Regions from separate parts of the Pseudonocardia sp. ICBG1142 genome, predicted to be linked through region 2. Evidence: riboswitches for the same ligand, from Rfam matches in the RefSeq annotation. Region 2 holds a riboswitch; the other holds the start of a gene.
The links. Region 2 has a riboswitch for glycine ahead of gcvP (aminomethyl-transferring glycine dehydrogenase). Riboswitches for the same ligand answer to the same signal wherever they lie in the genome.
Positions count from the first base shown of each region.

Region 1 (11,076 bases), on a different contig from region 2:
TCCACGGTCGCGAGCCAGGCTCCCAGCGGAGACTTCAGCGAGCCGCGCGCGAGCCTAATCGCGCCGCCACGGTAGTAGAACTCTCCGTCGTCGCGTAGCCGGTACCAGTGGCAAATGAACGCGTACTACGACCGCGTGGGTACGAACAAAGCGCCCGCAGACTTGCCGTCGAGGACCCGGAGACCGTTCTCCAGGGACCACCTCACGATCGCGGGACCCAGTGTCGCAAACATGTCAGGTTCGTACGGTGGCAGCGTGTCGGTTCCGACGAGGGGCTCGGTCATCAGGGTCTCTCCGGTGCGGTAGGGTGCTCTGACCTGGGACTTTGGCAGACGTGTGTGATGACCATCATGATTCGGGAACACGAGCGCCGCAGCGGTGCCGTAGATGAAGAAGTCGTAGTACTCCAGGGCGCTGCCGACCCACGCGGCCAGGGCGGCCCGTTTCGGCTGCGCCTCCGGCGCGCTCGGCGCGGCGGCGGACGGTTGCTGGCTCACGGTGGCTCCCGGCGTGTGCGACGTTGCAGGCACTTGATGACGCGGTCGACGGCCCGGGCGGCGAGCCGCTCGTCTATGTACCGTCTGGTTAGGTACCGAATAGTGAGTTGCGACGCGGGGCGTGTCAAGAGCCGGATGGACGCCGGCGCGGTCACCCCGCCAGGGGTTCTCCGTCGACCCTGCGGTCGGTCCTGCCGGGCACCTGCCACAGGCCCCTGCCACAGGCTCCGCCGTCAGTCCTGCCCGACACGCGCGGTCAGGTACTCCACGACCAGGTCGCCGACCATGCGGCGGTAGTGCCCGCGCCGCTGCGGGTCCAGCAGGTCGCGACCGAAGATGGCCGAGACGGTGTGCCGGTTGGCCACCCGGAACACGCAGAACGAGCTGATCAGCACGTGGACGTCGAAGGCGTCGACGTCGTCGCGGAACAACCCGGCCTCCCGGCCGCGGGCGAGGATGGAATCGAGCACGCCGAGCGCGGGCCCGGCGAGCCCCGCGCGCAGCGGGGAGGAGCGCAGGTGCTCGGCGTGGTGGATGTTCTCGATCGCGACCAGCCGGATGAAGTCCGGGTGCGCCTCGTGGTGGTCGAAGGTGAGCTCCGCGACCGCCCGCACCGCCCGTGCCGGGTTGAGGTCCGACACCGACAGCTGCTGCTCCAGCGCCCGGATCCCGGTGTACGCGCGTTCGAGAACGGCCAGGTAGAGACCCTGCTTCGAGCCGAAGTAGTAGTAGAGCATCCGCTTGGTGGTCCGGGTGCGCGCGGCGATCTCGTCGACCCGCGCCCCGGCGAGGCCCCGGTCGGCGAACTCCGCGGTCGCCTCGTCGAGGATCTCGGTGCGGGTGCGCTCGGCGTCGCGCTGCCGGACGCCCTCCTCTGGTACCGCCGCCACCGCGACCCCCCTCCACCGGTCCGCGCCACCGGGATCCCGGTGGCGCCCCGGACTCTACGGATCGTCGGCCGTTCCCCCTGGCCGACGGACCCACCGTCCAGTATAACTAACCGTACGGTACATAGATCCGAGGAGGGATCCGTGCGGAGCAGCAACGAGACCCGGCGCGAGACCGACGCCGCCGCAACCGGCACACGGGTGCGGACGGGGTTGATCGGCGCCGGCATCGGTCCGTCGCTGTCCCCCGCCCTGCACGAGCGCGAGGGCGCGGCGCACGGCCTGGACCTGACCTACACGCGTTTCGACCTCGATGTCCTCGGGCGCGACCCCGACGCCGTCGGCGACCTGCTCGCCCGGGCCCGCGCGCAGGGCTACGCCGGGGTCAACGTCACCCACCCCTGCAAGCAGCGGGTGATCGGCCACCTCGACGTGCTCGCCCCGGACGCCGCCGCGATCGGCGCGGTCAACACCGTCGTCATCGGTGCGGACGGGGCGCTGACCGGGCACAACACCGACTGGACCGGCTTCCGCGACGGCTGGCGGGCCGGGCTGCCCGGCGCCGCGACCGGGCGCGTCGTGCTGCTGGGCGCCGGGGGTGCCGGTGCCGCGGCCGCCTACGCCATGGCCCGCGAAGGCGTCGGCGTCCTGCAGATCGTCGACGTCGACGGTGCCCGCGCCGCCGCACTCGCCGCGTCGGTGACCCCGCACCTGTCCCCCGGCGCGCACGCCACCGGGCACCCGCTGCCCGCACTGTCCGCGCTGCTCCCGGGGGCCGACGGCCTCGTGCACGCCACCCCGACGGGGATGGCCGAGCACCCCGGACTCCCCCTCGACCCAGCGCTGCTCGCCACCCGTCCGTGGGTCGCCGAGATCGTCTACCGGCCGCTGGACACCGCGCTGCTCGCCGCCGCCCGCGCCGCGGGCTGCCGCACCGTCGACGGCGGTGCGATGGCCGTGCACCAGGCGGCGGAGGCGTTCCGGCTGTTCACCGGCGCCACACCGGATCCGGCGCGGATGCTCGCCCACCTGGCCGAGCTCGTCACCGCCGAGCAGGCGGCGGCCCGTGTCGCCTGAGCCCCGCCCCCCGCACGGGCCCGCGCGTCTGTCGCTGGCCACGGTCTGCCTGTCCGGCACGCTGGAGGACAAGCTCGCCGCCGCCGCGACCGCCGGGTTCGACGGGGTCGAGATCTTCGCGCCGGACCTGCTCGCCGACCCCGAGTCCCCGGCCGGGATCGGCGCCCGCTGCCGCGACCTGGGCCTGTCGGTGGACCTGTACCAGCCGCTGCGCGACATCGACTCGACCGATCCCGCCCGGTTCGCCGCGAACCTGCGCCGCGCGGACGCGACCTTCGAGGTCATGGCCGGCCTCGGCGCCGACACCGTGCTGGTGTGCTCCTCGGTGTCCCCCGACGCCGTCGACCCCGCCACCGACGCCGACCTGCTCACCACCCAGCTGCACACCCTCGCCGACCGGGCCCACGAGCGCGGGCTGCGCGTCGCCTACGAGGCGCTCGCCTGGGGCCGGCACGTCGACACCTGGGACGCCTCCTGGGACGCCGTGCGCGCCGCCGACCACCCCGCGCTCGGGCTGTGCCTGGACTCCTTCCACATCCTCGCCCGCGGCTCGGACCCCGCTCCGATCGCCGACGTCCCCGGCGACAAGCTGTTCTTCCTCCAGCTCGCCGACGCCCGTGAGCTGTCGATGGACGTGTTGTCCTGGAGCCGTCACCACCGGCTGTTCCCCGGCCAGGGCGGGTTCGACCTGCCCGCGTTCCTCGCCCCCGTGCTGAGGGCCGGGTACACCGGACCGCTGTCGCTGGAGGTGTTCAACGACGTCTTCCGCCAGTCCGACCCGGTCCGCACCGCCGTCGACGCCCGCCGCTCGCTGATCGCGCTCGCCGAGGCCACCGCACGGGCCGGCGCCGGGACCGATCCCGTGGGCACCGCGGCGCCGGCCCTGCGCGGGACGGCGTTCGTCGAGCTCACCGCGCGCCCGGAGCTGGGGCGGGTGCTGCGCGCCCTGGGGTTCAGCCGCACCGGGGTGCACCGCACCAAGCAGGTCGAACGCTTCGAACAGGGCGACGCCCGGCTGCTGGTGAACGCGGCGGGCGACGGCACCGGCGCGGTCGCCGCGATCGCCGTCGAGTCCGCGGACCCGGCCGCCGCCGCCCGCCGCGCGGCCCGGCTGTGCGCCGCCCCCGTCCCCCGGGTCACCGGGCCCGGCGAGGCCGAGCTCGCCGGGATCACCGCCCCCGACGGCACCGCGGTGTTCCTGTGCCGCACCGACGGCGACGCCGGACGGGCCTGGCCGCACGACTTCGTCGCCGTCGACGAGCCCCGCTCCCCCGGCACCGGGATCACCGGCATCGACCACATCGGGCTCACCCAGCCCTACGACGCGTTCGACGAGGCGGTCCTGTTCCACCGCGCCGTGCTCGGCCTCGACACCGTCGGCGACGGCGAGTACGCGGCCCCGTTCGGATTGGTCCGCAGCCGCGCGCTGGCCGACCCGGACCGCAGCGTCCGGCTCGCCCTGACCGTGTCGGTGCTGCGCCGCGGCGGGTGGAGCCCGGCCGTCGCCGACCCGCAGTACGTGGCCCTGGCCTGCGACGACGTGCTCGCCACCGCGGCCGCCGCGCGGGCGGCCGGGGTGCCGCTGCTCCCGGTCCCGGCGAACTACCACGACGATCTCGCCGCCCGCCTCGACCTGCCCGCGGCGACCGTCGCGGCCTACCGGGAGCTCGGTGTCCTGCACGACCGCGACGCTGCCGGTGACTACCTGCAGGTGTGCACCGAGCTGCTCGGGGGCCGCCTGTTCCTGGCCCTGGTGCAGCGCACCGGCGGCCACGACGGGCACGGCTGGGCCGACGCCCCGGTGCGGATGGCGGCCCATCGCCGGTCCCGGCTCGCCCGGGCCTGAGCGGCGCCGCTACCGTCCCGGCGTCGGTCGCGGAGGGGAGTTGCAGGTGCGTCGCTGGGGTTGGTTGCTCGTCCTGGTCGTCGGGGTCGCGCTGTTCGAGGCGGTCCGCCGGGTCCTGCTCGTCACGCAGAACCCCAACCTGGTGCCGTCGCTGATCCTGCTCGGCGCCGCGGTCGCCCCGGCCGCGTTCGTGGCCTTCGTGCTCGGGCGGCGGCTGGACTACTCGATCGGCGCGGGCCCGATCGCGCTGGTCGCGTTCCTCGGCGGGGTCGTCGGCGTCGTCGCGGCGGGGCTGCTGGAGTTCGACGCGCTGCGGTCGCTGGGCAGGATGCCGATGCTGGGCGTCGCGCTGATCGAGGAGTCGGCCAAGCTCGTCGCGCCGCTGGTGGTGCTGCTGCTGACCGCCCGCCGCGGGCACCCCGCGGACGGGCTGCTGGTCGGGGTCGCCTCCGGTGCCGGCTTCGCCGCGCTGGAGACGATGGGCTACGGCTTCGTCGTGCTGGTCCGCTCGGGCGGCGACCTGGGCGCCGTCGACGACGTCCTGCTCCTGCGCGGCGTGCTCAGCCCGGCCGCCCACATGGCCTGGACCGGGCTCACCGCGGCCGCGCTGTGGTACGCGGCCCGGCGGCGCACCGGGCGGGCCGCCGGACGGGCGCTGCTGGTGTTCGTCCTGGCCGTCGCCCTGCACACCACCTGGGACAGCATCGGCGGGTTCGTCGCCTACGGCGTGCTCGCGGTGCTGAGCCTCGGCCTGCTCACCGGGTTCGCCCACCGGCTCCCGCACCGCGCCCCCGGCACCGCGCTGCCCGCCTGACCCCCTCAGGTGCTCTGTTCGGCCGTGGGCTGCGCGGCCAGGCGCGCCGAGTAGATCGAGTAGCCGTCGAGCCACCGGGCCACCGCGGTGGCCACCAGCGTCGCGACGACCAGCGGGACGGCGATCGCGAACCCGGTGCCGGTCAGCTCCAGCACCAGCACCAGCCCGGCCAGCGGCGCCTGCATCCCGGCCCCGATCATCGCGGCCGCCCCGACCAGGGCGAACGTGCCGACCGGGGTGCCCGGCCACAGCGCCGACCAGACCCCGCCGAGCGCGGCCCCGAGCAACGCGCCGGTGCACAGGGTCGGGGTGAACAGCCCACCGGACGCGCCGCTGCCCAGGCACATCGCCGTCACCAGCGGCTTCAGCACGGCCAGCAACGCGAACAGCAGCAGCGCCCCGCCACCCAGGAAGGCCTGCTCGGCCAGGTCCGCGCCGTTGCCGTAGAGCTGCGGGAACGCCAGCCCGGCCACGCCGAGCAGCCCGAACGCGGCGACCGGGGCGGCGATCCGCCACCACGTCCGCCGGGGCCCGTGGTGCGACACGAACCCGATCAGCCGGACCCAGCCGGTCGCGAGGACCCCGATCAGCACGCCCGCGGGCACCGCCCACACCAGCAGCGACGGCGTCGTCACCGGGTCCGGCAGGCCGGGGTAGACCGGCCCGGCGGGCAGGTAGAGCCAGGCGACGACGGTGGCGGTCGCGGTGCAGGCCAGTGCGGGCAGCACCACCGGCAGACGGACGGTGCCGACGAGCACCTCGGCGACGAACAGCGCCCCGCCCAGCGGCACGTCGTAGACGCACGCCAGCCCGGCGCCCGCACCGCAGGCGACCAGCAGACGTCGCTGCTCGACCGACAGGCCGCCCCAGCCGGCCAGGACCGCGCCCCACACCCCGCCCATCAGCTTGGGCGCGGCCTCCCGGCCGAGCGAGGCGCCCAGCCCGACGACGACCTCCGACAGCACCGCGGTGCCCGAGCTGCGGCGCACCCCGAGCCGGGCGTCACCGGTCCAGATCGCGTCGTCGACGTCGGTGCGGCCGGGGACGAACCGGCGCAGCAGGTACCCACCGACACCGGCGACGAGCCCGGCCACCAGCAGCGGCCAGATCCGCCCCCAGGCGTCGGCCCGCTCGACCGCCGCGCCGAGCCCTTCTGCCGCCCCGGATCCCCACGCCCACTCCGACACCGCGTGCAGCAGCGCCATCAGCGCGATCCCGGACAGCCCGGCGGCGATCCCGGTCACGACGAGCAGCACCCAGAACCGGGCGGTCAGCGGCGACGCGCCGTCGCCGGTGACGTTGGGCTGGTCGGTCGCGGCCCGCTTCGACCGGACCCGCGTCCGCAGGACGGGGGCGGGGACCCGGAGGCGCTCACTCGGTCGGTGTGACACCCCTCCATGATCCCCGACCTGTCCGGACACCCTCCCGACGGGTGGGCAGAGATCAGGCGAAGGCCTCCGGCGGCGGGCAGGAGCAGACCAGGTTGCGGTCGCCGGGGGCGCCGTCGATCCGGCGTACCGGCGGCCACACCTTCCGGTCGTGCACCCCCGGGGTGACCCCGGTCGGGTACGCGGCCAGCTCCCGCGGGTACGGGTGGTCCCACTTGTCGTCGGCCAGGCAGGCCGCGGTGTGCGGGGCGTTGCGCAGCGGGTTGTCCTCGGCGGGCCACTCCCCCGCGGCGACCCGGTCGATCTCGCCGCGGATCGACACCATCGCGGCGACGAACCGCTCGATCTCGGCCAGGTCCTCGGACTCGGTCGGCTCGACCATCAGCGTCCCGGCCACCGGGAAGGACATGGTCGGGGCGTGGATGCCGTGGTCGATCAGCCGCTTGGCGACGTCGTCGACGGTCACCCCGGTCTCCTTGGTCAGGATCCGCAGGTCGAGGATGCACTCGTGGGCGACCGCGCCGTCGGCGCCCGAGTAGAGCACCGGGAAGTGCTCCCGCAGTCGGGTGGCGACGTAGTTGGCGGCGGCCACCGCGGTGAGCGTGGCGCGGCGCATCCCGTCGGTGCCCATCATCCGCAGGTAGGCCCAGGAGATCGGCAGGACGCCGGGCGAGCCGTACCGGGCGGCCGAGACCGCGCCGACCCCGCCGTCGGACACGGGCGTGCGACCGGGCAGGAACGGCACCAGGTGCTCGGCCACCGCGACCGGGCCGACGCCGGGCCCGCCGCCGCCGTGCGGGATGCAGAAGGTCTTGTGCAGGTTGAGGTGGCTGACGTCGCCGCCGAAGGCACCCGGGCGGGCCACCCCGACCAGGGCGTTCAGGTTGGCGCCGTCGACGTAGACCTGGCCGCCCGCGTCGTGCACCGCGGCGCAGACGTCGCGGACCCCGGCCTCGTAGACACCGTGCGTCGACGGGTAGGTGATCATCAGCGCGGCGAGCCGGTCACCGTGCTCGGCGATCTTGGCGTGCAGGTCGTCGAGGTCGACGTCGCCGCCCGGCGCGGTCCCGACGACGACCACCCGCATCCCGGCCATGACCGCCGAGGCGGCGTTCGTGCCGTGCGCCGAGGCGGGGATCAGGCAGACGTCGCGGTCGGCCGCCCCGCGGCTGCGGTGGTAGGCGGCGATGGCGAGCAGCCCGGCGAGCTCGCCCTGGCTGCCCGCGTTGGGCTGCAGCGACACCGCGGCGTAGCCGGTGAGGTCGGCCAGCCAGGTCTCCAGCTGCTCGATCATCTCCCGGGTGCCGACCGTGTCGGACTCGGGCGCGAGCGGGTGCAGGTCGGCGAACTGGGGCCAGGTCACCGCCTCCATCTCGGCGGCGGCGTTGAGCTTCATGGTGCACGAGCCCAGCGGGATCATCGTGCGGTCCAGCGCGAGGTCGGCGTCGGCGAGGCGACGCAGCCAGCGCATCAGCGCGGTCTCGGACCGGTGGTCGTGGAACGTCGGGTGCGTGAGGTACTCACCGGTGCGACGTAGGCCGGCGGGCAGCGCGTCGGCGGTCTCCCGGTCGAGGGCGTCGGCGTCCACCCCGGCGACCCCGAACGCCGCCCACACCGCGTGCAGGTGCGCCACGGTGGTGATCTCCGAGGTGGCGACGCCGACCTCGTCGTCCGAGGCCCGGCGCAGCGCGATCCCGGCCTCGTGCGCGGCGGCGACCACGGCGTCGGCGCGGCCGGGGACCCGGGCGAGCACCGAGTCGAAGAACGCGTCGTGGACGATCTCCACCCCGCCCGACCGCAGGCCGGCGGCGAGGACCGCGGCCATCCGGTGGGTGCGGGTGGCGATGTCGCGCAGCCCGTCCGGGCCGTGGTAGACGCCGTAGCAGGCGGCCATGACCGCGAGCAGGACCTGTGCCGTGCAGATGTTCGAGGTGGCCTTCTCCCGGCGGATGTGCTGCTCACGGGTCTGCAGCGCCAGGCGCAGGGCGTAGTGGCCGTCGGCGTCGCGGGAGACGCCGACGAGCCGGCCGGGCAGCTGCCGGGCGTGGCGCTGCCCCACCGACAGGTAGCCGGCGTGCGGGCCGCCGAAGCCGAGCGGCACCCCGAAGCGCTGGGTGGAGCCGATCGCGGCGTCGGCGCCGAGCTCCCCGGGCGGGGTGAGCAGGGTCAGGGCCAGCAGGTCCGCCGCGACGGCGACGAGCGCCCCGCGGCCGTGCGCGGCCTCGATGAGGCCCGACGGGTCGGCGACCCGCCCCGAGGCGCCCGGGTACGACAGCAGGACACCGAAGAACTCGCCCTCGGGCAGCACGCCGTCGGCGAGGTCGGCGACGACCAGCTCGATGCCGAGCGGCTCCGCGCGGGTGCGCAGCACGTCCACGGTCTGCGGCAGCGTGTCGGCGTCGACGACGAACCGCGGGCTGGTCGAGCGGTTGGCCCGGCGCAGCAGCGTCATCGCCTCGGCGGCGGCGGTGGCCTCGTCGAGCAGCGACGCGCCGGCGACCGGCAGCCCGGTCAGGTCGGACACCATCGTCTGGAAGGCCAGCAGCGCCTCGAGCCTGCCCTGGCTGATCTCGGGCTGGTACGGCGTGTACGCGGTGTACCAGGCCGGGTTCTCCAGCACGTTCCGGCGGATCACCGACGGGGTGCGGGTCCCGTGGTAGCCGTAGCCGATCATCGGGACGGTCACGGTGTTGCGCCCGGCCATGGCGCGGAGCTCGGCCAGCATCTCGGCCTCGCCGACCGGCGCGGGCAGCGAGGCCCCGACCGGCTCGGCGGCGCGGATGGTGTCGGGCAGCGCGCGGGCGGCGAGCGCGTCGAGCGAGTCGACGCCCAGCACCTCCAGCATCCGGGCCAGGTCGCCGGGGCGGGGCCCGATGTGGCGCTCGGCGAACGGGAGCCCCCGCTCCAGCTCGGCGAGGGTGGGACGGTGCTCGGACGTCGGGCTCACGGCGCCTCCGGAGGTCGTCGGGCGGATTCGGGGCAGGGCAACTCGCCCTCCCCCTCTGTCCGTACCCGGAGACCGGGCGCCTGAGAGATTCACCGGAGGCTTCCGGCTTTCCCCGTCGGCGGACGGCTCCCCGCGTGCGCGGGTGACCCGTCGCTTTCCAGAGGCGTCTCGACCGCGCGGTCCGTGTGCCTGAGAGATTCCGGGAAGGGGTTGCTCCTTCGGCGCCCGGGCTCGTTCCCCGGGGCTCTCCCGCGCGGCGTCGACGACTACCGGGTCAGCCTACCTGCGTAGTTCTGCGGCGTCGCCGCCTGCGCCGTCTCGTCACACTCGTGTCATGTCGAACACCAGCGCTCCGAACACCACCCCGGCCACCACCGCCGCGTTCCACATGCAGGCGATGCTGTCCTTCGGCGTGTCCCTCGCCGCCGTCGTCGTCGGGACCGTCTACCTGCCCGTCGACGGCTGAGTGAAGGCGTTCCTCGCGATCGCCGTGCTGTACGCGATCACCTCGGCGTTCACCCTGGCGAAGTGTGTCCGGGACCGGCAGGAGTCCCTGACCGTGGTCAACCGGGTCGACCAGGCGCGGATGGAGAAGCTGCTCGCCGAGCACGACCCGTTCCGCTCGGTGGCGTGAGCGGATCCGCCTCAGGAGATGGCCTCAGGAGATGGCGCGGCGCGCGCGGCGGCGCGCCAGCTCGTCCTCGGGGGCCTCGTCGACGGTGCCGCCGTCGGCCCGCTCGGCCGGGAAGTCCTTGATCACGCCGGAGATCTCGCGCATCGCCCCGGAGACGGCGATGCCGAACACGCCCTGCCCGCCCTGCAGCAGGTCGACCACCTCCTCCGGGGAGGTGCACTCGTAGACGGTGGTGCCGTCGGAGAACAGGGTGATGCCGGCGAGGTCACGGATCCCGCGCCGACGCAGGTGCTCGACGGCGATCCGGATGTTCTGCAGCGAGACACCGGCGTCGAGCAGCCGCTTCACGATCTTGAGGACGAGGACGTCCTTGAAGGAGTACAGCCGCTGGCTGCCCGACCCGGCGGCACCGCGGATGGACGGCACGACGAGCCCGGTGCGGGCCCAGTAGTCCAGCTGTCGGTAGGTGATGCCGACGACCTGACACGCGGTCGGGCCGCGGAAGCCGACCAGGCGGTCGGTCACCCCGTCGAGCCCCGCACCGACGAGCGGGTCCGGGAACAGCTCTCCCTGACCCGGCCCCTCGGGTGGTGGCGTCTGCACCGCGCGGTCTCCTTCGTTCGGGACCGTGGACCGTCCTCTACCATGTGACTCTGGGTAGTGGGTGAGTTCCACGGATGTCATCAGTCGAGATGACGGTAGGCCCAGCGGCCGGGGTGGTCAACGCGGCTCGCCGACCTGGGCGTACCGGACACCCGGCCGGGTCGCCGGGCACACAGGGCGTACGGCCGCCGAACGGTCGGTGACGTCGGTGAACGGTCGGACCGCGGTCCGTGCGTTCCCACTGCCGGGTGACGGCGGTGGTGACCCGCACGGATCAGCCCGGCTGGGCACCGCGGAAGTCCTCCGGCGACACGGAGTCGAGGAACTCGCGGAACTTCTCGACCTCGTCCTCCTGCTCGTCGGGATGACCAGTTCCCGCTCGG
Region 1 covers NZ_JAHLJC010000025.1:2,565-13,640, forward strand. Annotated here, with positions in the region: gene KPL59_RS13750 (hypothetical protein) at 126-497, opposite strand; gene KPL59_RS13755 (TetR/AcrR family transcriptional regulator) at 731-1,387, opposite strand; gene KPL59_RS13760 (shikimate dehydrogenase) at 1,529-2,461, shown strand; gene KPL59_RS13765 (sugar phosphate isomerase/epimerase and 4-hydroxyphenylpyruvate domain-containing protein) at 2,451-4,307, shown strand; gene KPL59_RS13770 (PrsW family glutamic-type intramembrane protease) at 4,354-5,121, shown strand; gene KPL59_RS13775 (chloride channel protein) at 5,127-6,512, opposite strand; gene gcvP (aminomethyl-transferring glycine dehydrogenase) at 6,565-9,456, opposite strand; glycine riboswitch at 9,624-9,718, opposite strand; gene KPL59_RS36885 (hypothetical protein) at 9,791-9,922, shown strand; gene KPL59_RS36890 (YiaA/YiaB family inner membrane protein) at 9,923-10,090, shown strand; gene KPL59_RS13790 (MerR family transcriptional regulator) at 10,115-10,693, opposite strand; partial or broken gene KPL59_RS13795 (bifunctional nuclease family protein) at 10,968-11,076, opposite strand, start outside.
Region 1: it holds a riboswitch for glycine, as region 2 does, so the genes downstream of both, gcvP (aminomethyl-transferring glycine dehydrogenase) here and gcvP (aminomethyl-transferring glycine dehydrogenase) in region 2, are expected to answer to the same signal.

Region 2 (19,930 bases):
GAACAGCACTGCCCCCGCGCGTCGAGGACCCGACCGTGTGGCCGGCCCTGCCGTCGTCCGCCCCGTGTCCGTGTCCTGTCCCACTGCGGGCCCCCCGTCGTCCGTCGCACCGCCGGATGTCGTTGTGCAACAGAGTAGGCGCTCCGCTCGGCGGGCTGCTCAGGCGCGGGCGCGGTAGAGGTCCCGCAGCAGCGCGATCTCGGCCCCGTGGTGCAGGACCTCGCGGTGGATGTGCAGCACCAGCGTCGCGAGCGGCGCGTCGGCGTAGGGCCCCTCGGCCGGTCCGCACGGCCGGGCCAGGCCGTCGGAGCCGAGCGCGGCGACCCCGGCGGTCCACCGGGCGTACTCGGTGTCCAGGGCGTCCAGGGCCGCGGCCGCGGTGCCGGGATAGTCGTAGGAGTCGAAGTCGACCGCCGGGCCGCCGAAGTGGGAGTGCGACCGCAACGCGAACACCCCCACGACCACGTGCGCGATCCGCCAGGCGATCGTCGTGACCGGGGGCGGCTCCGGCGCCGGGAAGGCGAAGTCGATCACCCAGTCGCCCGGTCCGGCCCCCGGCGGGGTCACCGACTCCCCGCGGCGGCGCACGCCCCAGCAGCCGGGTACCGGCTCCCAGTGGTACTCGTCGTCGGTGAGCCCGGCCAGCCGCGGGCGCAGTGCGGTCTCCCAGTGGAACGTCAGCTGAGCGAGCAGCTCGGAGTTCCAGTCGACACCCGTCGTCGTCCCCATCTCCGTCATGACCCCACAGCCTGGCCCCGATCGCGGACACCCGCTGCCCGCGTCCACACCCCCTGTCCGGTAGGCACACCCGTCGTGGCGGGTGTGGACACCGGACAGGGGGTGTGGATCCGGCTCAGCCGGCGAGGCGGACCGGGCGGAAGGCGCGGCTGCGGGCCCGGGTGGCGGCGGCGACCAGGGCGCGGGCCAGGCGCAGGTCCTCGGCGTCGCGCTCGGGATGGGACTGGACACCGACCACCCAGGGCGCGTCCGTGCCGCCGGGGCCGGCCGGGTCGCTCCACTCCAGCGCCTCGACGACGTCCCCGGCGCGGGCGGACACCCGCAGCCCGAGGGCGACCCGGTCCACCCCCTGGTGGTGGTGACAGCGCACGGTCACCGGCCCCGGACCCAGGATCTCCGCGGCCCGGGTCCCCGGTTCGGTCAGCACCGGCACCGGCGCGTACACCCCCGGACCGGCCGAGTGCGCCCCGTCGACCTGTGCACCGACCACGTCGGGCAGGTGCTGGTGCAGCGTCCCGCCGAGCGCCACGTTGAGCAGCTGCAGCCCGCGGCACACCCCCAGCACCGGGATCCCGCGGCCGAGCGCCCGGTGCAGCGCCGCCACGTCGGCGGCGTCGCGCCCGGTGCGCGGCGTGTCGGTGTGCGCGCCGGCCACCTGCCCGTAGCGGGCCGGGTCGACGTCCTGGCCGCCGGTGAGGAGCAGCCCGTCGAGGGCGTCCACGGCCTCCTCGGCGCCGTTCACCGGCGCGAGCAGCACCGGGACCCCGCCCGCGGCCAGCACCATGTCGACGTAGGTGCGGGGGACCAGCACGACGTCGTCGTCCCGCATGATCCAGTAGTCGGCCCGCTCGCTGTAGCAGCTGATGCCGATCAGCGGGCGCGTCACGAGCCGGCCCCGTGCAGCACGTCGATCACCTGGTCGCCGTAGCGGGCGAGCTTGCCCTCGCCGATCCCGGAGATCGTGCCGAGCGAGGCCCGGTCGGCGGGGGACCGTGTCGCGATCTCGCGCAGCGTCGCGTCGTGGAAGATCACGTAGGCGGGGACGCCCTGCTCCTTCGCCGTCGCCGCCCGCCAGGCCCGCAGTCGCTCGAACACCGGCGCGACCTCGGCCGGCATCTCCACGGCCGGCTTCGACCCGCCGCCCCGCGACCGCGACGGCCGCGCGGTGCGCTCCGGCTCGGTGCGCAGCATGACCTTCTGCTCACCGCGCATCGCGGCCGGGGACTCGTCGGTGAACCGCAGGGTGGAGTAGTTCCCGCCGACGGTCAGCAGCCCCCGCGCGACCAGCTGGCGCAGCACGTTGCGCCAGGCGACGTCGCTCAGCTCGGTCCCGATCCCGAACACCGACAGCTCGTCGTGGCGGTGCTGGTCGACCTTCGGGGTGTGCTTGCCCAGCAGGATGTCGACGACCTGCCCGGCACCGAACTCCTGGTTGCGCTCCTTCTTCAGCCGCCACACCGTCGAGAGCACCTTCTGCGCCGCGACCGTGCCGTCCCACGAGGACACCGGTGTCAGGCAGGTGTCGCAGTTCCCGCACCGCTCCGACTCCGGCTTCTGCCCGAAGTAGCGCAGCAGCTGGGCCCGGCGGCACTCGGTGGTCTCGCACAGCGCGAGCATCGCGTCGAGGTGCTGGGCGAGGCGCCGCTTGTGCGCGGCGTCGCCCTCGCCGTCGTCGATCATCTTCCGCTGCTGGACGACGTCGGCGAGCCCGTAGGCCAGCCACGCCGTGGACGGCTCGCCGTCGCGCCCGGCGCGGCCGGTCTCCTGGTAGTAGCCCTCCACGGACTTGGGCAGGTCCAGGTGCGCGACGAACCGCACGTCGGGCTTGTCGATGCCCATCCCGAACGCGATCGTCGCGCACATGACCAGGCCGTCCTCGCGCAGGAACCGGGACTGGTTCTCCCGGCGCACCGACGCGTCGAGCCCCGCGTGGTAGGGCAGCGCCCGGATGCCCTGCGCGGTGAGGAACTCCGCGGTCTCCTCGACCTTGCGCCGCGAGAGGCAGTAGACGATGCCCGCGTCCCCGGCGTGCTCGGCGCGCAGCAGCTCCAGCAGCTGGCGACGCGGCTCGTTCTTCGCGACGATCCGGTACTGGATGTTGGGCCGGTCGAAGCTCGCCACGAAGTGGCGCGCATCGGTCAGCTCCAGGCGCTGGGCGATCTCGGTGCGGGTCGCGTCGGTCGCGGTCGCGGTCAGCGCGATCCGTGGCACGTCCGGCCAGCGCTTCGGCAGCTCGGAGAGCAGCAGGTAGTCCGGCCGGAAGTCGTGCCCCCACTGCGCGACGCAGTGTGCCTCGTCGATCGCGAACAGCGCGATGCGGCCGCGCTCCAGCAGTCGGACGGTGGACTCGACCCGCAGCCGCTCGGGGGCGAGGTAGAGCAGGTCCAGCTCCCCGGCGAGGAACTCCTGCTCGGTGAGGCGGCGCTCGTCGGCGTCCTGGGTGGAGTTCAGGAACCCGGCCCGCACCCCCAGCGCGCGCAGCGCGTCGACCTGGTCCTGCATCAGCGCGATGAGGGGGGAGACGACCACACCGGTCCCGGGCCGGGCCAGCGCCGGGACCTGGTAGCACAGCGACTTGCCGCCACCGGTCGGCATGAGCACCAGCGCGTCGCCGCCGCCGACGACCTGCTCCACGATCGCCTGCTGCTCGCCGCGGAACGCGTCGTAGCCGAAGACCCGGCGCAGGATCTCGTGCGGGTCGCTGCTGTGCACCCGCTCGGGGACGGGCAGCTCACGGGCCGGTGCGGGTGCGGCGGCCCAGGCGTCCTCCGGTGGGGGCTCGTACCCGTAGTCCTCCTCGGGCTCGGGCGGGAGCGGGATCTCGTCCGGGGCGGAGGCGTCGAACACGTCGTCGATCGTACGAGCCCCGCCCGCCGCGCCCCGCCCGGCACTCACGTCGCGGCACCGGGCACCGCGTCCGACGCGTGGTCCCGGTCACCGCCCGTGTGTCGTGGGCGCCGCGGTGCTGCGCCGGGCGCTCCCGGGGTGTAGCAAGACCTGCAGGACCAACGGCGCCCCGCAGACCGGACGCCGGGCGATCACGTGAGAAGGACGGACCCGTGGATCTGAAGATCGGGTACAAGGCGTCGGCCGAGCAGTTCGGCCCCCGCGACCTCGTCGAGTACGCGGTGCTCGCCGAGGAGCTGGGGCTCGACAGCGTCTGGGCGTCGGACCACTTCCTGCCCTGGCGGCACGAGGGCGGCCACGCCCCGGCCGCGCTGCCCTGGATGGCGGCGGTGGGGGAGCGCACGAAGCGGGTGCAGATCGGCACCTCGGTGCTGACCCCCACGTTCCGCTACAACCCCGCGGTGCTCGCCCAGGAGTTCGCGACGATGGCGCTGCTCACCGGCAACCGGGTCGCGCTCGGCGTCGGCACCGGTGAGGCGCTCAACGAGATCGCCGTCTCCGGGCGGGAGTGGCCGGAGTTCAAGGAGCGCTTCGCCCGGCTGCGCGAGGCCGTGAAGATGATGCGCGCGCTGTGGACCGAGGAGTCGGTCAGCACCGAGGGCGAGTACTACACCTTCGTCGACGCGATGATCTACGACCGGCCCGAGCAGCCGGTGCCGATCTACGTCGCCGCGGGCGGTCCGATGGTGGCGCGGTTCGCCGGCCGCTTCGGCGACGGGTTCATCTGCACCTCGGGCAAGGGCATGGAGCTCTACACCGACAAGCTGATCCCGGCCGTCGAGGAGGGCGCGGAGAAGGCCGACCGGGACGCCTCGGGCATCGACCGCATGATCGAGATCAAGATCAGCTACGACCGCGACCCCGACGCCGCCCGGGAGAACACCCGGTTCTGGGCGCCGCTGTCGCTCACCCCGGAGCAGAAGAACTCCGTCGACTCCTCCCGGGAGATGGAGCGGCTCGCCGACGAGCTGCCGATCGAGCAGGTCGTGAAGCGCTGGATCGTCGCCTCCGACCCGGACGAGGCCGTCGCGCAGATCAAGCCCTACCTCGACGCGGGCCTGAACCACCTCGTCGTCCACGGCCCCGGGCACGACCAGCGCCGGTTCCTGGAACAGTTCACGACCGACGTCGCACCGAAGCTGCGGGCGCTCACGTGAGCGCCGCGACGAGCGCACCGGCGCTGACCCGCGAGGGGCGCGTGCTGCGCTGCCGCATCTCCACCGGCCGCCACGGCACCCTCGACGGCCCCGCGGTGGCCGAGGTCGCCGAGGCGCTGCTGGCGCTCGACCCGGCCGAGACCGGTGCGGTCCTGGTGCACGGCGACGGCGAGAACTTCTGCACCGGGGGTGACGTGCGTGCCTTCGCCGGCGCCGAGGACCGCTACGCCTACGTGCACTCCCTCGCCGACACCTTCCACTCGATGCTGCGCCCGCTGGCGGCGAGCCCGGTGCCGACGGTCGCCGCGGTCGCCGGCTGGGCGGCCGGCGCGGGCATGAGCATCGCGCTGGCGTGCGACCTCGCCGTCGGCGGGACCTCGACCCGGATGCGCCCGGCCTACCCGGGCATCGGGTTCTCCCCGGACGGCGGGATGACCTGGACGCTGCCGCGGCTGATCGGCGCCGCGCGGGCGCGACGGGTCCTGCTCACCGACGAGGTCCTGGACGCGGAGACGCTGGCCGAGCTGGGACTGCTCGCCTCGGTCGTCGACGACGACCGGGTCGCCGACGAGGCCGCCGCGGTCGCGCACCGGCTCGCCCAGGGCCCGACGGCCGCGCTGGGCCGCATTCGCGGGCTCCTGGCCGACGGCTGGGACCGGGGCCTCGCCGAACAGCTGGCGGCGGAGGCGGACTCCATCGCGACCTGCGCCGCGGGCCCGGAGGGTGCCGAGGGGCTCGCCGCGTTCGGCGAGAAGCGTCGCCCGCAGTTCCACTGAGCGCATCTCGTCCAGGACGGACCCGGACACGACGGAGGGGGCGCGACCGACCGGTCGCGCCCCCTCCGTGTACGTCCTTGCGTGTGCCCTGGCGTGTCGCGGTGCGGTCGCTCAGCGCGCGCTGGCCGGGCTCCCCGCGACGACCCGGCGCGACCGCTGCGGGCCGCGGGAGATGCCGGGCATGCCCACGGTGAGGCGCTGCGTCGGACGGTGCAGACCCGGGCCGAGCGGCCAGCCCGCGTCCAGCGGGGCGAGCAGGCGGTCCAGCTCGGAGTCCGGGGTGGCGCCGACGCTGTTGCGCAGCAGCCGCTGGAACTCCTCGTACTCGGCGAGGGCGTCGGCGACGTGCCCGCCGGCGAGCAGCGCCTCGACCAGCGCGCGACGCGACCGCTCGCGGCTCGGGGCGGTGGCGACGGCCCGGCGCGCGACGGCGACGGCGTCGTCGTGCCGGTCGGCGGCGGTGAGCGTGCCGGCCAGACCCTCCAGGGCGGACAGGCGCAGCTGGCGGAACCGCTCGCGTTCCACGGCGATCCACGGCGCGGTCCACGACGGGAGGATGTCGGACTCCAGCAGCGTGGTCTCCGGGGCGCCGATCTCGCGCACCGTGCGCAGCATGCTGGGCGCGGACAGCCCGCGGATCAGCAGCATGGCCTCGGTGAGGTCGACGACCACGTCGTCGGCGAGCTGCAGCCGCCCGAGGTGGTCGGCGTCGAGCAGCCCCGGTACGTCGACGCCGGCGACGGCCTCGTCCAGCAGCCGGGCCGCGGGGACCGGGCCGACCCCGGGCCACAGCGTCGCCGCGAGCGCCGCCGTCGGCTGCGGACGCCGGTGCACGGCGAGGTAGGCGACCAGCCGACGGGAGTCGACCGGCAGCGGGACGGCGCGGTCGTCCGCGCGCAGCCCGAACGAGCCCAGCACTCGCACGTGCGGGGCGGAGGTGGGAGTGATCTGCTCACTGGATCGACAGTGATCGTCGTCGGACATGGCCGTTTCCCCGGATCGGTCGTGGCGTTCGGCCCGCGGTCGGCTCCGCACAGAGCCGGGGCGCGCCGGGCGGGAGGCCTCGGATCGCGGAGCGGGCACGACGGAACTGCACCGACACGGACGGCGGGCGGCGTCTCCGTGTGGTGTCGTCGCTTGCGAGGATAGCCCAGCAGTGCCCACGGTGTGAGATCCGGGTGGGGGCGGATCGTGAGATCTGCCTCAGGCCCGGGAGAGCAGCCGGACGTGGGTGCCGTCCGGCGCCCGCCACACGTGCAGGCTGTCGCAGAGCTGCCGGGCGATCCAGGTCCCGCGTCCCCGCGCCTGCGACGGGTGCGGCGGCGCGAGCCCGATCAGCGGCAGTGTGATCACCCCGCTGTCCTGGACCTCGCAGACCAGCTCGCCGTCGCGTGCCCAGACCGACAGCTCCGCCTGCGGGGACCCGTGCTCGACGGCGTTGGTGGCGATCTCGTTGACCGCCTGCACCATGTCCTCGCCGCGGGTGGTGTCGAACCGGCAGGCCCGGGCGGCCTCGGTCACGGCGTCGCGCACCCGGGACAGCTCGAAGGTGTTGTAGGACAGCGTGACGTCCGGCGGCCCGAGCAGGTGCGGCGGCGCGATCGGCAGGGCCGCGACCGCCTCGGCGGGCGGGCGGTACCGCGGGTTCGCGGCGAGCCCGGACGCGTGCAGCCGCAGCGGGTGGTTGACCTCGGCGGACTCGCCGACCGCGCCGTGCAGCGGCAGCCGTGGGTAGGCGCACACCTGCAGCACCGGCAGCCCCGCCAGGGAGATGTTGAGCGCGGCCTCCAGCTCGACCCAGAACCCGCCGTCGACCCCGTCGAGGTCCGGGTCGTGCGCGGAGACCACCAGCACCGGGCGGCCCGACGAGGTCAGCGCACGCAGCTCCCGGGCCCGCCAGGCGGCGACGGTCTGTCCGGACTCCCGGGCCGAGCTGGTCAGCGACGTCAGCCTGCCGAGCTCGACCTCGTCGCCGAGCTCGTCGTGCAGCGCCTGTTCCAGCGGCGCCGGCAGGTCGAGCGCGACCCGGGCACCGGTGTCCCGCGCCGCGGCCCGGGACGACGGCGGCGAGCAGCTCCACCGGATCGTCGGCGTGCACCAGGGCGTGCCGGAAGCCGGGCGGGCGGGGAGCGGCGTTGACCTTCACCGGTCCCGTCCTCCCGGATGCACGACCTCGCGGGCCGGCGGACGGTCGTCGAACACGAGCTGGGGGGAGAACGCGGCACCGCAGCGTTCGAGCACCCGCAGCACCCGCGGCCGGACCCGGTGCAGCACCAGGCGGTGGGTGGCCGGGAAGCCCTCGGCGGCGTGCACCAGCGCGACCGCGGTGGCGACGTCGATGAACCGCACCGAGGCCATGTCCAGGCCGATGTCGGGGGAGGCGTCGGCGGAGCGCAGTGCGGAGTCCAGCGCCGCGTGCAGCAGCGAGGTGATCTTCGAGCGGTTGCTGTGGTCGACCTCGCCGGCCAGCCGTGCGTGACCGGTGCCGAGCCGGACGATCCGGAGCAGGCCGTCGTCGTAGGCGGTGGAGCACGGGACGTGGTCGCGGTGCAGGGCACGCATGATGTCGACCTGCTCGGCGGGGAAGTGGTCGTCGTAGGTGCACAGCGCGGTCAGCCCGCCCGCGCTCTCGCGGACCAGCCGGGCCAGCAGGCCGTCGTACTCGGGCAGGGTGCCGGCGGCACCCGCGTCGAGCACGGAGTGCATCTGCCCGGTCATCCGGGTGCCGTTCCAGCCGAGCTCACGGGAGCGGACGATCTCGTCGGCCATCCCGGCGTACACGTCGGCGAGCGGGGTGCGGAAGGTCTGCCGGGTCCGCTCGGCGGGCAGGATCTCCAGCTGGCCGCGGCGCAGCGGGTCGTCGACCTCGACGCCGTCCTCGGCGAGACGGCGGAGCAGGACGTCGGCGGCGCCGTCGTCGTCGAAGTAGAGGATGCGCTCGCCCCGGTCGAGACCGTGCCCGACGTAGGCGGCGGCGAGCTCCCCGAGGTGCTCGGTGCTGTCCGGGACCGCGCACACGTGATCCCCGGACGTCAGCGCGTCCGCCAGCTTGATCACGTCTCACCTGCCGCGCCCGCCCCGCCGCCGCTCCTCGCGGCGCCGGGCACACCCCGTCACGAACTCCTGGACGGATCAACCGTACGGAGGCCCTCGGCGGAGGCCCGAGACCTCGGAGCGTGCGAGGCGCCGAACCGACGGTGACGCGCGACGAGCGGAACGTCACCGGCGGGCGACGGTGGTGCGCAGACCCGGTCCGACCAGGACGTACGGCCGTTCGGCGCTGTCCGGTGTCCGCCGGACGGCGGTGGCTCCCGGCGTCGGGGGTTCACCGTCCGTGGCGGCGCGGTGGTGGCGTGGCGGGGTCAGGCGGCCGGGTTGACCGCGACCGAGGTGGTCGCGCTGCCCTGGATGGTCTGCAGGACGACGCAGTACCGCTCGGTCAGCTTCACCAGGGTCGCGACCTTGTCCTGCGCCGCGGGCGCGTCGCCGTCGCGGATGTCGACGTCGAACGACAGCCGGATGTCCCGGAACCCGACCGGGGCGTCCTTCGCGACGCCGAGCGTGCCGCGGAAGTCGAGGTCGCCCTCGGCCCGCACGGCGCCGTGCACCTCGAGCTCCAGCGCGGTCGCCACCGCGCGCAGGGTCACCCCGGCACAGGCCACCAGGGCCTCCAGCAGCATGTCGCCCGAGCACAGCTGGGTGCCGTCGCCGCCGGTGGCCGGGTGCAGGCCCGCCTCGGCCATCGCCTGGCCGGTGGAGACCTTGCACGCCACACCGGAGCCGAGCTCGCCGTCGGCCTTCAGGGTGATGACCGCCGACTCCGGGTCGTCGCGGTACTGCTGCTTGAGCGGGGCCTGGATGTCACGGAGGGAGACGTTCGTGTCGGTCATGTCCCCATCCTCACCCCGACGGGGCGCCCCGCACACCCCGACCCGACGACTAGGGTGCCCGGTGTGGGCAGGGAGAGCGACACCGGACGGGCGGCCGCGGTGCGCCGCAGCGCCCGCGAGGCCGCCGACTCGGTCCGCGAGGCCCGCGACACCGTCCGGGACACGGTGCGCGACACGGTCCGGGACTCGGTGCACGACACCGTGGGCCCGCCCACCGACGACGACCGGCTCTGGACCGTCCCGAACGCGCTCAGCATGCTGCGCCTGGCCGGGGTGCCGCTGTTCCTGTGGCTGATGCTCGGCCCGGAGGCCGACGGCTGGGCCGTCGCGGTGCTGGCGATCGGCGGGTTCACCGACTGGCTCGACGGCAAGCTCGCCCGTGTCCTGGACCAGTTCAGCCGGTTCGGCGCCATGCTCGACCCGGCCGTGGACCGCCTCTACATCCTGGCCGCGCTCGTCGGGCTGGCCGCGCGCGACATCGTCCCGTGGTGGGCGGTGGTCGCCCTGGTCGCCCGCGACGTCGTCCTCGCAGGCTGCGTGTTCGTGCTGCGCCACCGCGGCTACGGCCCCTTCGAGGTCGTCTACCTCGGCAAGGCCGCCACCTTCGTGCTGCTCTACGCCTTTCCGCTGCTCCTGCTCGGCGACGGCCCGACACCCGCCGAGGCCGTGGTCGGTGTCGTCGCGAACGCCTTCGCCATCTGGGGCGTGGCCCTCTACCTGTGGTCGGGGCTGCTCTACCTGGCCCAGTTCCGGCTGGCGCTGCGCCGCCCGGCGCCGGGCGTCCCTGCCCCGGCGACCCGGTTCGATCACGACCGGGCCGGGGGATAGGCTCCGCGGCGTGAGCTCGGAGATTCCGTCGGACCTGTCCTACACCGAGGCCCACGAGTGGGTGCGCCGCAGCGGGGCCGGGGTGGTCCGGGTCGGGATCACCGACCACGCCCAGTCGCAGCTCGGGGACGTCGTGTTCGTGCAGCTGCCGACCGTCGGTGACACCCTCGCCGCGGGCGACGCCATGGGCGAGGTCGAGTCGACCAAGTCGGTGTCGGACATCTACGCCCCGGTCGGCGGTGAGGTCGTCGCCGTGAACGACGGGCTCGACGCCGCCCCGGAGCTGGTGAACTCCGCCCCCTACGGCGACGGGTGGATCGTCGAGATCCGGCTGGCCGACGGGGCCTCGCCCGACGGCCTGCTCGCCGCCGACGCCTACCGCCAGCTGGCCGACGGCGACTGAGCCGGCCGCCCGCCGCACCACGCAGCACGGCACGCGGACCTCCGTATCGCCCCGGCCGCTCCGACCGGTAGGTTCACATCCCCTGGACGTGTCGTCCGGAAGGGGCCGGGACACCCGGCCCCGAACAGACCTGCCCGCCCGGACGCCGTCCGGGTACCGCATCCGCGAGGAGGAGTCCCCGAGGTGACCACGAACGACCCGCGCGACGTGCCACCGGAGCGCGCACCGGAGACCACGTCGGTCTTCCGGGCGGACTTCCTCGCCGACGTCGAGCAGCCGGCCGCCGAGCCCGCCGTCTCGGGTGTCGACGGGCTTCCCGCCGGGTCGGCGCTGCTCGTCGTCCGGCGCGGTCCGAACGCCGGCTCGCGCTTCCTGCTGGACGTGCCGACCACCAGCGCCGGCCGGCACCCCGACAGCGACATCTTCCTCGACGACGTCACTGTCTCCCGGCGGCACGCGGAGTTCCGCCGCGACGCCGGTGAGTTCGTCGTGGTCGACGTCGGCAGCCTCAACGGCACCTACGTCAACCGTGAGCCGGTCGACACGGCCGTGCTCGCCAACGGCGACGAGGTGCAGATCGGCAAGTTCCGCCTGGTGTTCCTGACCGGGCCCCGCGAGCCCGGCGCCCAGGGCTGACCCGGGTCCCGTGCGGTGGCGCCGTCCGCGCCGTCTCTGCCGCCGTCTCTGACGGCGGTGCCGCGGGCGCCGTGCACGGAGCCCCGCGTGTGACCGGCCCGTCGCGGCCGGGGGTGCTCCGGTACCCCCTGGTGCGGCGGGCCTTCGGCGTGGACGGGGACCAGCGGGTGTCGAGCCGACACGCCGTGCGCGACGGGCGTGTGACGATCGTCGAACGGACCCCGTCACTCCCCGTCCGGAGGCGCGCGTCCGGGCGGACCGCCGTGTAGCGTCATCAGGTGTCGGTGGCAGTGCGGTGGCAACGACGACGGTGACGACACCACGGTGACGACACGGAGCCGTCGGGTCCACCGCGCGGGTCAGGGCGAGCAAGGCGATCAGGGCGGCCGGGGTGGCGTGTCCACCCGGGTGGTCCGACAGGCCCGACAGGGCCGGGGAGGCGGGCTGATGAGCGAGATGCGCGTCGTGGGCGTCCGGGTCGAACTTCCGGCGAACCAGCCGATCCTGCTGCTGCGGGAGACGAACGGCGACCGATACCTCCCGATCTGGATCGGATCGGTGGAGGCGACGGCGATCGCCCTGGAGCAGCAGGGGGTCAAGCCCGCGCGGCCGTTGACCCACGATCTGCTCAAGGACGTGATCGGAGCACTCGGGCGGCGGCTCGAGCAGGTGCGGGTGACCGACCTGCAGGAGGGCACCTTCTACGCGGAGCTGATCTTCGACGGTGGTGTCACGGTGTCCGCACGGCCGAGCGACTCGATCGCGCTGGCGCTCCGGATCGGTGTCCCGGTGCACGCCGACGAGAGCGTCCTCGCCGAGGCGGGACTGGTCATCCCCGACGAGCAGGAGGACGAGGTCGAGAAGTTCCGCGAGTTCCTCGACTCCGTGTCGCCGGAGGACTTCCGCGGTGCCCAGCCGGGCTGATCCGTGCGGGTCACCACCGCCGTCACCCGGCAGTGGGAACGCACGGACCGCGGTCCGACCGTTCACCGACGTCACCGACCGTTCGGCGGCCGTACGCCCTGTGTGCCCGGCGACCCGGCCGGGTGTCCGGTACGCCCAGGTCGGCGAGCCGCGTTGACCACCCCGGCCGCTGGGCCTACCGTCATCTCGACTGATGACATCCGTGGAACTCACCCACTACCCAGAGTCACATGGTAGAGGACGGTCCACGGTCCCGAACGAAGGAGACCGCGCGGTGCAGACGCCACCACCCGAGGGGCCGGGTCAGGGAGAGCTGTTCCCGGACCCGCTCGTCGGTGCGGGGCTCGACGGGGTGACCGACCGCCTGGTCGGCTTCCGCGGCCCGACCGCGTGTCAGGTCGTCGGCATCACCTACCGACAGCTGGACTACTGGGCCCGCACCGGGCTCGTCGTGCCGTCCATCCGCGGTGCCGCCGGGTCGGGCAGCCAGCGGCTGTACTCCTTCAAGGACGTCCTCGTCCTCAAGATCGTGAAGCGGCTGCTCGACGCCGGTGTCTCGCTGCAGAACATCCGGATCGCCGTCGAGCACCTGCGTCGGCGCGGGATCCGTGACCTCGCCGGCATCACCCTGTTCTCCGACGGCACCACCGTCTACGAGTGCACCTCCCCGGAGGAGGTGGTCGACCTGCTGCAGGGCGGGCAGGGCGTGTTCGGCATCGCCGTCTCCGGGGCGATGCGCGAGATCTCCGGCGTGATCAAGGACTTCCCGGCCGAGCGGGCCGACGGCGGCACCGTCGACGAGGCCCCCGAGGACGAGCTGGCGCGCCGCCGCGCGCGCCGCGCCATCTCCTGAGGCCATCTCCTGAGGCGGATCCGCTCACGCCACCGAGCGGAACGGGTCGTGCTCGGCGAGCAGCTTCTCCATCCGCGCCTGGTCGACCCGGTTGACCACGGTCAGGGACTCCTGCCGGTCCCGGACACACTTCGCCAGGGTGAACGCCGAGGTGATCGCGTACAGCACGGCGATCGCGAGGAACGCCTTCACTCAGCCGTCGACGGGCAGGTAGACGGTCCCGACGACGACGGCGGCGAGGGACACGCCGAAGGACAGCATCGCCTGCATGTGGAACGCGGCGGTGGTGGCCGGGGTGGTGTTCGGAGCGCTGGTGTTCGACATGACACGAGTGTGACGAGACGGCGCAGGCGGCGACGCCGCAGAACTACGCAGGTAGGCTGACCCGGTAGTCGTCGACGCCGCGCGGGAGAGCCCCGGGGAACGAGCCCGGGCGCCGAAGGAGCAACCCCTTCCCGGAATCTCTCAGGCACACGGACCGCGCGGTCGAGACGCCTCTGGAAAGCGACGGGTCACCCGCGCACGCGGGGAGCCGTCCGCCGACGGGGAAAGCCGGAAGCCTCCGGTGAATCTCTCAGGCGCCCGGTCTCCGGGTACGGACAGAGGGGGAGGGCGAGTTGCCCTGCCCCGAATCCGCCCGACGACCTCCGGAGGCGCCGTGAGCCCGACGTCCGAGCACCGTCCCACCCTCGCCGAGCTGGAGCGGGGGCTCCCGTTCGCCGAGCGCCACATCGGGCCCCGCCCCGGCGACCTGGCCCGGATGCTGGAGGTGCTGGGCGTCGACTCGCTCGACGCGCTCGCCGCCCGCGCGCTGCCCGACACCATCCGCGCCGCCGAGCCGGTCGGGGCCTCGCTGCCCGCGCCGGTCGGCGAGGCCGAGATGCTGGCCGAGCTCCGCGCCATGGCCGGGCGCAACACCGTGACCGTCCCGATGATCGGCTACGGCTACCACGGGACCCGCACCCCGTCGGTGATCCGCCGGAACGTGCTGGAGAACCCGGCCTGGTACACCGCGTACACGCCGTACCAGCCCGAGATCAGCCAGGGCAGGCTCGAGGCGCTGCTGGCCTTCCAGACGATGGTGTCCGACCTGACCGGGCTGCCGGTCGCCGGCGCGTCGCTGCTCGACGAGGCCACCGCCGCCGCCGAGGCGATGACGCTGCTGCGCCGGGCCAACCGCTCGACCAGCCCGCGGTTCGTCGTCGACGCCGACACGCTGCCGCAGACCGTGGACGTGCTGCGCACCCGCGCGGAGCCGCTCGGCATCGAGCTGGTCGTCGCCGACCTCGCCGACGGCGTGCTGCCCGAGGGCGAGTTCTTCGGTGTCCTGCTGTCGTACCCGGGCGCCTCGGGGCGGGTCGCCGACCCGTCGGGCCTCATCGAGGCCGCGCACGGCCGCGGGGCGCTCGTCGCCGTCGCGGCGGACCTGCTGGCCCTGACCCTGCTCACCCCGCCCGGGGAGCTCGGCGCCGACGCCGCGATCGGCTCCACCCAGCGCTTCGGGGTGCCGCTCGGCTTCGGCGGCCCGCACGCCGGCTACCTGTCGGTGGGGCAGCGCCACGCCCGGCAGCTGCCCGGCCGGCTCGTCGGCGTCTCCCGCGACGCCGACGGCCACTACGCCCTGCGCCTGGCGCTGCAGACCCGTGAGCAGCACATCCGCCGGGAGAAGGCCACCTCGAACATCTGCACGGCACAGGTCCTGCTCGCGGTCATGGCCGCCTGCTACGGCGTCTACCACGGCCCGGACGGGCTGCGCGACATCGCCACCCGCACCCACCGGATGGCCGCGGTCCTCGCCGCCGGCCTGCGGTCGGGCGGGGTGGAGATCGTCCACGACGCGTTCTTCGACTCGGTGCTCGCCCGGGTCCCCGGCCGCGCCGACGCCGTGGTCGCCGCCGCGCACGAGGCCGGGATCGCGCTGCGCCGGGCCTCGGACGACGAGGTCGGCGTCGCCACCTCGGAGATCACCACCGTGGCGCACCTGCACGCGGTGTGGGCGGCGTTCGGGGTCGCCGGGGTGGACGCCGACGCCCTCGACCGGGAGACCGCCGACGCGCTGCCCGCCGGCCTACGTCGCACCGGTGAGTACCTCACGCACCCGACGTTCCACGACCACCGGTCCGAGACCGCGCTGATGCGCTGGCTGCGTCGCCTCGCCGACGCCGACCTCGCGCTGGACCGCACGATGATCCCGCTGGGCTCGTGCACCATGAAGCTCAACGCCGCCGCCGAGATGGAGGCGGTGACCTGGCCCCAGTTCGCCGACCTGCACCCGCTCGCGCCCGAGTCCGACACGGTCGGCACCCGGGAGATGATCGAGCAGCTGGAGACCTGGCTGGCCGACCTCACCGGCTACGCCGCGGTGTCGCTGCAGCCCAACGCGGGCAGCCAGGGCGAGCTCGCCGGGCTGCTCGCCATCGCCGCCTACCACCGCAGCCGCGGGGCGGCCGACCGCGACGTCTGCCTGATCCCCGCCTCGGCGCACGGCACGAACGCCGCCTCGGCGGTCATGGCCGGGATGCGGGTGGTCGTCGTCGGGACCGCGCCGGGCGGCGACGTCGACCTCGACGACCTGCACGCCAAGATCGCCGAGCACGGTGACCGGCTCGCCGCGCTGATGATCACCTACCCGTCGACGCACGGTGTCTACGAGGCCGGGGTCCGCGACGTCTGCGCCGCGGTGCACGACGCGGGCGGCCAGGTCTACGTCGACGGCGCCAACCTGAACGCCCTGGTCGGGGTGGCCCGCCCGGGTGCCTTCGGCGGCGACGTCAGCCACCTCAACCTGCACAAGACCTTCTGCATCCCGCACGGCGGCGGCGGGCCCGGCGTCGGCCCGGTCGCGGTGGCCGAGCACCTGGTGCCGTTCCTGCCCGGTCGCACGCCCGTGTCCGACGGCGGGGTCGGCGCGGTCTCGGCCGCCCGGTACGGCTCGCCCGGCGTCCTGCCGATCTCCTGGGCCTACCTGCGGATGATGGGCACCGACGGGATGCGCCGCGCCACGCTCACCGCGGTGGCCGCCGCCAACTACGTCGCCACCCGACTGCGGGAGCACTTCCCGGTGCTCTACTCGGGCGCCGACGGCGCGGTCGCCCACGAGTGCATCCTCGACCTGCGGATCCTGACCAAGGAGACCGGGGTGACCGTCGACGACGTCGCCAAGCGGCTGATCGACCACGGCATCCACGCCCCGACCATGTCCTTCCCGGTGGCCGGGACGCTGATGGTCGAGCCGACCGAGTCCGAGGACCTGGCCGAGATCGAGCGGTTCGTCGCCGCGATGGTGTCGATCCGCGGCGAGATCGACCGGGTCGCCGCGGGGGAGTGGCCCGCCGAGGACAACCCGCTGCGCAACGCCCCGCACACCGCGGCCTGCCTGGCCGACGACAAGTGGGACCACCCGTACCCGCGGGAGCTGGCCGCGTACCCGACCGGGGTCACCCCGGGGGTGCACGACCGGAAGGTGTGGCCGCCGGTACGCCGGATCGACGGCGCCCCCGGCGACCGCAACCTGGTCTGCTCCTGCCCGCCGCCGGAGGCCTTCGCCTGATCTCTGCCCACCCGTCGGGAGGGTGTCCGGACAGGTCGGGGATCATGGAGGGGTGTCACACCGACCGAGTGAGCGCCTCCGGGTCCCCGCCCCCGTCCTGCGGACGCGGGTCCGGTCGAAGCGGGCCGCGACCGACCAGCCCAACGTCACCGGCGACGGCGCGTCGCCGCTGACCGCCCGGTTCTGGGTGCTGCTCGTCGTGACCGGGATCGCCGCCGGGCTGTCCGGGATCGCGCTGATGGCGCTGCTGCACGCGGTGTCGGAGTGGGCGTGGGGATCCGGGGCGGCAGAAGGGCTCGGCGCGGCGGTCGAGCGGGCCGACGCCTGGGGGCGGATCTGGCCGCTGCTGGTGGCCGGGCTCGTCGCCGGTGTCGGTGGGTACCTGCTGCGCCGGTTCGTCCCCGGCCGCACCGACGTCGACGACGCGATCTGGACCGGTGACGCCCGGCTCGGGGTGCGCCGCAGCTCGGGCACCGCGGTGCTGTCGGAGGTCGTCGTCGGGCTGGGCGCCTCGCTCGGCCGGGAGGCCGCGCCCAAGCTGATGGGCGGGGTGTGGGGCGCGGTCCTGGCCGGCTGGGGCGGCCTGTCGGTCGAGCAGCGACGTCTGCTGGTCGCCTGCGGTGCGGGCGCCGGGCTGGCGTGCGTCTACGACGTGCCGCTGGGCGGGGCGCTGTTCGTCGCCGAGGTGCTCGTCGGCACCGTCCGTCTGCCGGTGGTGCTGCCCGCACTGGCCTGCACCGCGACCGCCACCGTCGTCGCCTGGCTCTACCTGCCCGCCGGGCCGGTCTACCCCGGCCTGCCGGACCCGGTGACGACGCCGTCGCTGCTGGTGTGGGCGGTGCCCGCGGGCGTGCTGATCGGGGTCCTCGCGACCGGCTGGGTCCGGCTGATCGGGTTCGTGTCGCACCACGGGCCCCGGCGGACGTGGTGGCGGATCGCCGCCCCGGTCGCCGCGTTCGGGCTGCTCGGCGTGGCCGGGCTGGCGTTCCCGCAGCTCTACGGCAACGGCGCGGACCTGGCCGAGCAGGCCTTCCTGGGTGGCGGGGCGCTGCTGCTGTTCGCGTTGCTGGCCGTGCTGAAGCCGCTGGTGACGGCGATGTGCCTGGGCAGCGGCGCGTCCGGTGGGCTGTTCACCCCGACCCTGTGCACCGGCGCGTTGCTCGGGGCCGCGCTCGGCGGGGTCTGGTCGGCGCTGTGGCCGGGCACCCCGGTCGGCACGTTCGCCCTGGTCGGGGCGGCCGCGATGATCGGGGCCGGGATGCAGGCGCCGCTGGCCGGGCTGGTGCTGGTGCTGGAGCTGACCGGCACCGGGTTCGCGATCGCCGTCCCGCTGGTCGTCGCGACGCTGGTGGCCACCGCGGTGGCCCGGTGGCTCGACGGCTACTCGATCTACTCGGCGCGCCTGGCCGCGCAGCCCACGGCCGAACAGAGCACCTGAGGGGGTCAGGCGGGCAGCGCGGTGCCGGGGGCGCGGTGCGGGAGCCGGTGGGCGAACCCGGTGAGCAGGCCGAGGCTCAGCACCGCGAGCACGCCGTAGGCGACGAACCCGCCGATGCTGTCCCAGGTGGTGTGCAGGGCGACGGCCAGGACGAACACCAGCAGCGCCCGTCCGGCGGCCCGCCCGGTGCGCCGCCGGGCCGCGTACCACAGCGCGGCCGCGGTGAGCCCGGTCCAGGCCATGTGGGCGGCCGGGCTGAGCACGCCGCGCAGGAGCAGGACGTCGTCGACGGCGCCCAGGTCGCCGCCCGAGCGGACCAGCACGACGAAGCCGTAGCCCATCGTCTCCAGCGCGGCGAAGCCGGCACCGGAGGCGACCCCGACCAGCAGCCCGTCCGCGGGGTGCCCGCGGCGGGCGGTCAGCAGCAGCACCACCAGCGGCGCGACGAGCTTGGCCGACTCCTCGATCAGCGCGACGCCCAGCATCGGCATCCTGCCCAGCGACCGCAGCGCGTCGAACTCCAGCAGCCCCGCCGCGACGACGCCGACGACCCCGCCGAGGAACGCGACCAGCGCGATCGGGCCCGCGCCGATCGAGTAGTCCAGCCGCCGCCCGAGCACGAAGGCCACGAACGCGGCCGGGGCGACCGCGGCGCCGAGCAGGATCAGCGACGGCACCAGGTTGGGGTTCTGCGTGACGAGCAGGACCCGGCGGACCGCCTCGAACAGCGCGACCCCGACGACCAGGACGAGCAACCAACCCCAGCGACGCACCTGCAACTCCCCTCCGCGACCGACGCCGGGACGGTAGCGGCGCCGCTCAGGCCCGGGCGAGCCGGGACCGGCGATGGGCCGCCATCCGCACCGGGGCGTCGGCCCAGCCGTGCCCGTCGTGGCCGCCGGTGCGCTGCACCAGGGCCAGGAACAGGCGGCCCCCGAGCAGCTCGGTGCACACCTGCAGGTAGTCACCGGCAGCGTCGCGGTCGTGCAGGACACCGAGCTCCCGGTAGGCCGCGACGGTCGCCGCGGGCAGGTCGAGGCGGGCGGCGAGATCGTCGTGGTAGTTCGCCGGGACCGGGAGCAGCGGCACCCCGGCCGCCCGCGCGGCGGCCGCGGTGGCGAGCACGTCGTCGCAGGCCAGGGCCACGTACTGCGGGTCGGCGACGGCCGGGCTCCACCCGCCGCGGCGCAGCACCGACACGGTCAGGGCGAGCCGGACGCTGCGGTCCGGGTCGGCCAGCGCGCGGCTGCGGACCAATCCGAACGGGGCCGCGTACTCGCCGTCGCCGACGGTGTCGAGGCCGAGCACGGCGCGGTGGAACAGGACCGCCTCGTCGAACGCGTCGTAGGGCTGGGTGAGCCCGATGTGGTCGATGCCGGTGATCCCGGTGCCGGGGGAGCGGGGCTCGTCGACGGCGACGAAGTCGTGCGGCCAGGCCCGTCCGGCGTCGCCGTCGGTGCGGCACAGGAACACCGCGGTGCCGTCGGGGGCGGTGATCCCGGCGAGCTCGGCCTCGCCGGGCCCGGTGACCCGGGGGACGGGGGCGGCGCACAGCCGGGCCGCGCGGCGGGCGGCGGCGGCCGGGTCCGCGGACTCGACGGCGATCGCGGCGACCGCGCCGGTGCCGTCGCCCGCCGCGTTCACCAGCAGCCGGGCGTCGCCCTGTTCGAAGCGTTCGACCTGCTTGGTGCGGTGCACCCCGGTGCGGCTGAACCCCAGGGCGCGCAGCACCCGCCCCAGCTCCGGGCGCGCGGTGAGCTCGACGAACGCCGTCCCGCGCAGGGCCGGCGCCGCGGTGCCCACGGGATCGGTCCCGGCGCCGGCCCGTGC
Region 2 covers NZ_JAHLJC010000031.1:566,805-586,734, forward strand. Annotated here, with positions in the region: gene KPL59_RS26830 (alpha/beta hydrolase) at 1-9, opposite strand, end outside; gene KPL59_RS26835 (DinB family protein) at 160-738, opposite strand; gene KPL59_RS26840 (gamma-glutamyl-gamma-aminobutyrate hydrolase family protein) at 854-1,624, opposite strand; gene recQ (DNA helicase RecQ) at 1,621-3,468, opposite strand; gene fgd (glucose-6-phosphate dehydrogenase (coenzyme-F420)) at 3,798-4,802, shown strand; gene KPL59_RS26855 (enoyl-CoA hydratase/isomerase family protein) at 4,799-5,578, shown strand; gene KPL59_RS26860 (BTAD domain-containing putative transcriptional regulator) at 5,690-6,562, opposite strand; gene KPL59_RS26865 (ATP-binding protein) at 6,782-7,432, opposite strand; gene KPL59_RS26870 (MEDS domain-containing protein) at 7,721-8,635, opposite strand; gene KPL59_RS26875 (OsmC family protein) at 8,941-9,468, opposite strand; gene KPL59_RS26880 (CDP-alcohol phosphatidyltransferase family protein) at 9,658-10,296, shown strand; gene gcvH (glycine cleavage system protein GcvH) at 10,307-10,699, shown strand; gene garA (glycogen accumulation regulator GarA) at 10,883-11,335, shown strand; gene KPL59_RS26895 (bifunctional nuclease family protein) at 11,783-12,259, shown strand; gene KPL59_RS26900 (MerR family transcriptional regulator) at 12,534-13,112, shown strand; gene KPL59_RS37170 (YiaA/YiaB family inner membrane protein) at 13,137-13,304, opposite strand; gene KPL59_RS37175 (hypothetical protein) at 13,305-13,436, opposite strand; glycine riboswitch at 13,509-13,603, shown strand; gene gcvP (aminomethyl-transferring glycine dehydrogenase) at 13,771-16,662, shown strand; gene KPL59_RS26915 (chloride channel protein) at 16,715-18,100, shown strand; gene KPL59_RS26920 (PrsW family glutamic-type intramembrane protease) at 18,106-18,873, opposite strand; gene KPL59_RS26925 (sugar phosphate isomerase/epimerase and 4-hydroxyphenylpyruvate domain-containing protein) at 18,920-19,930, opposite strand, start outside.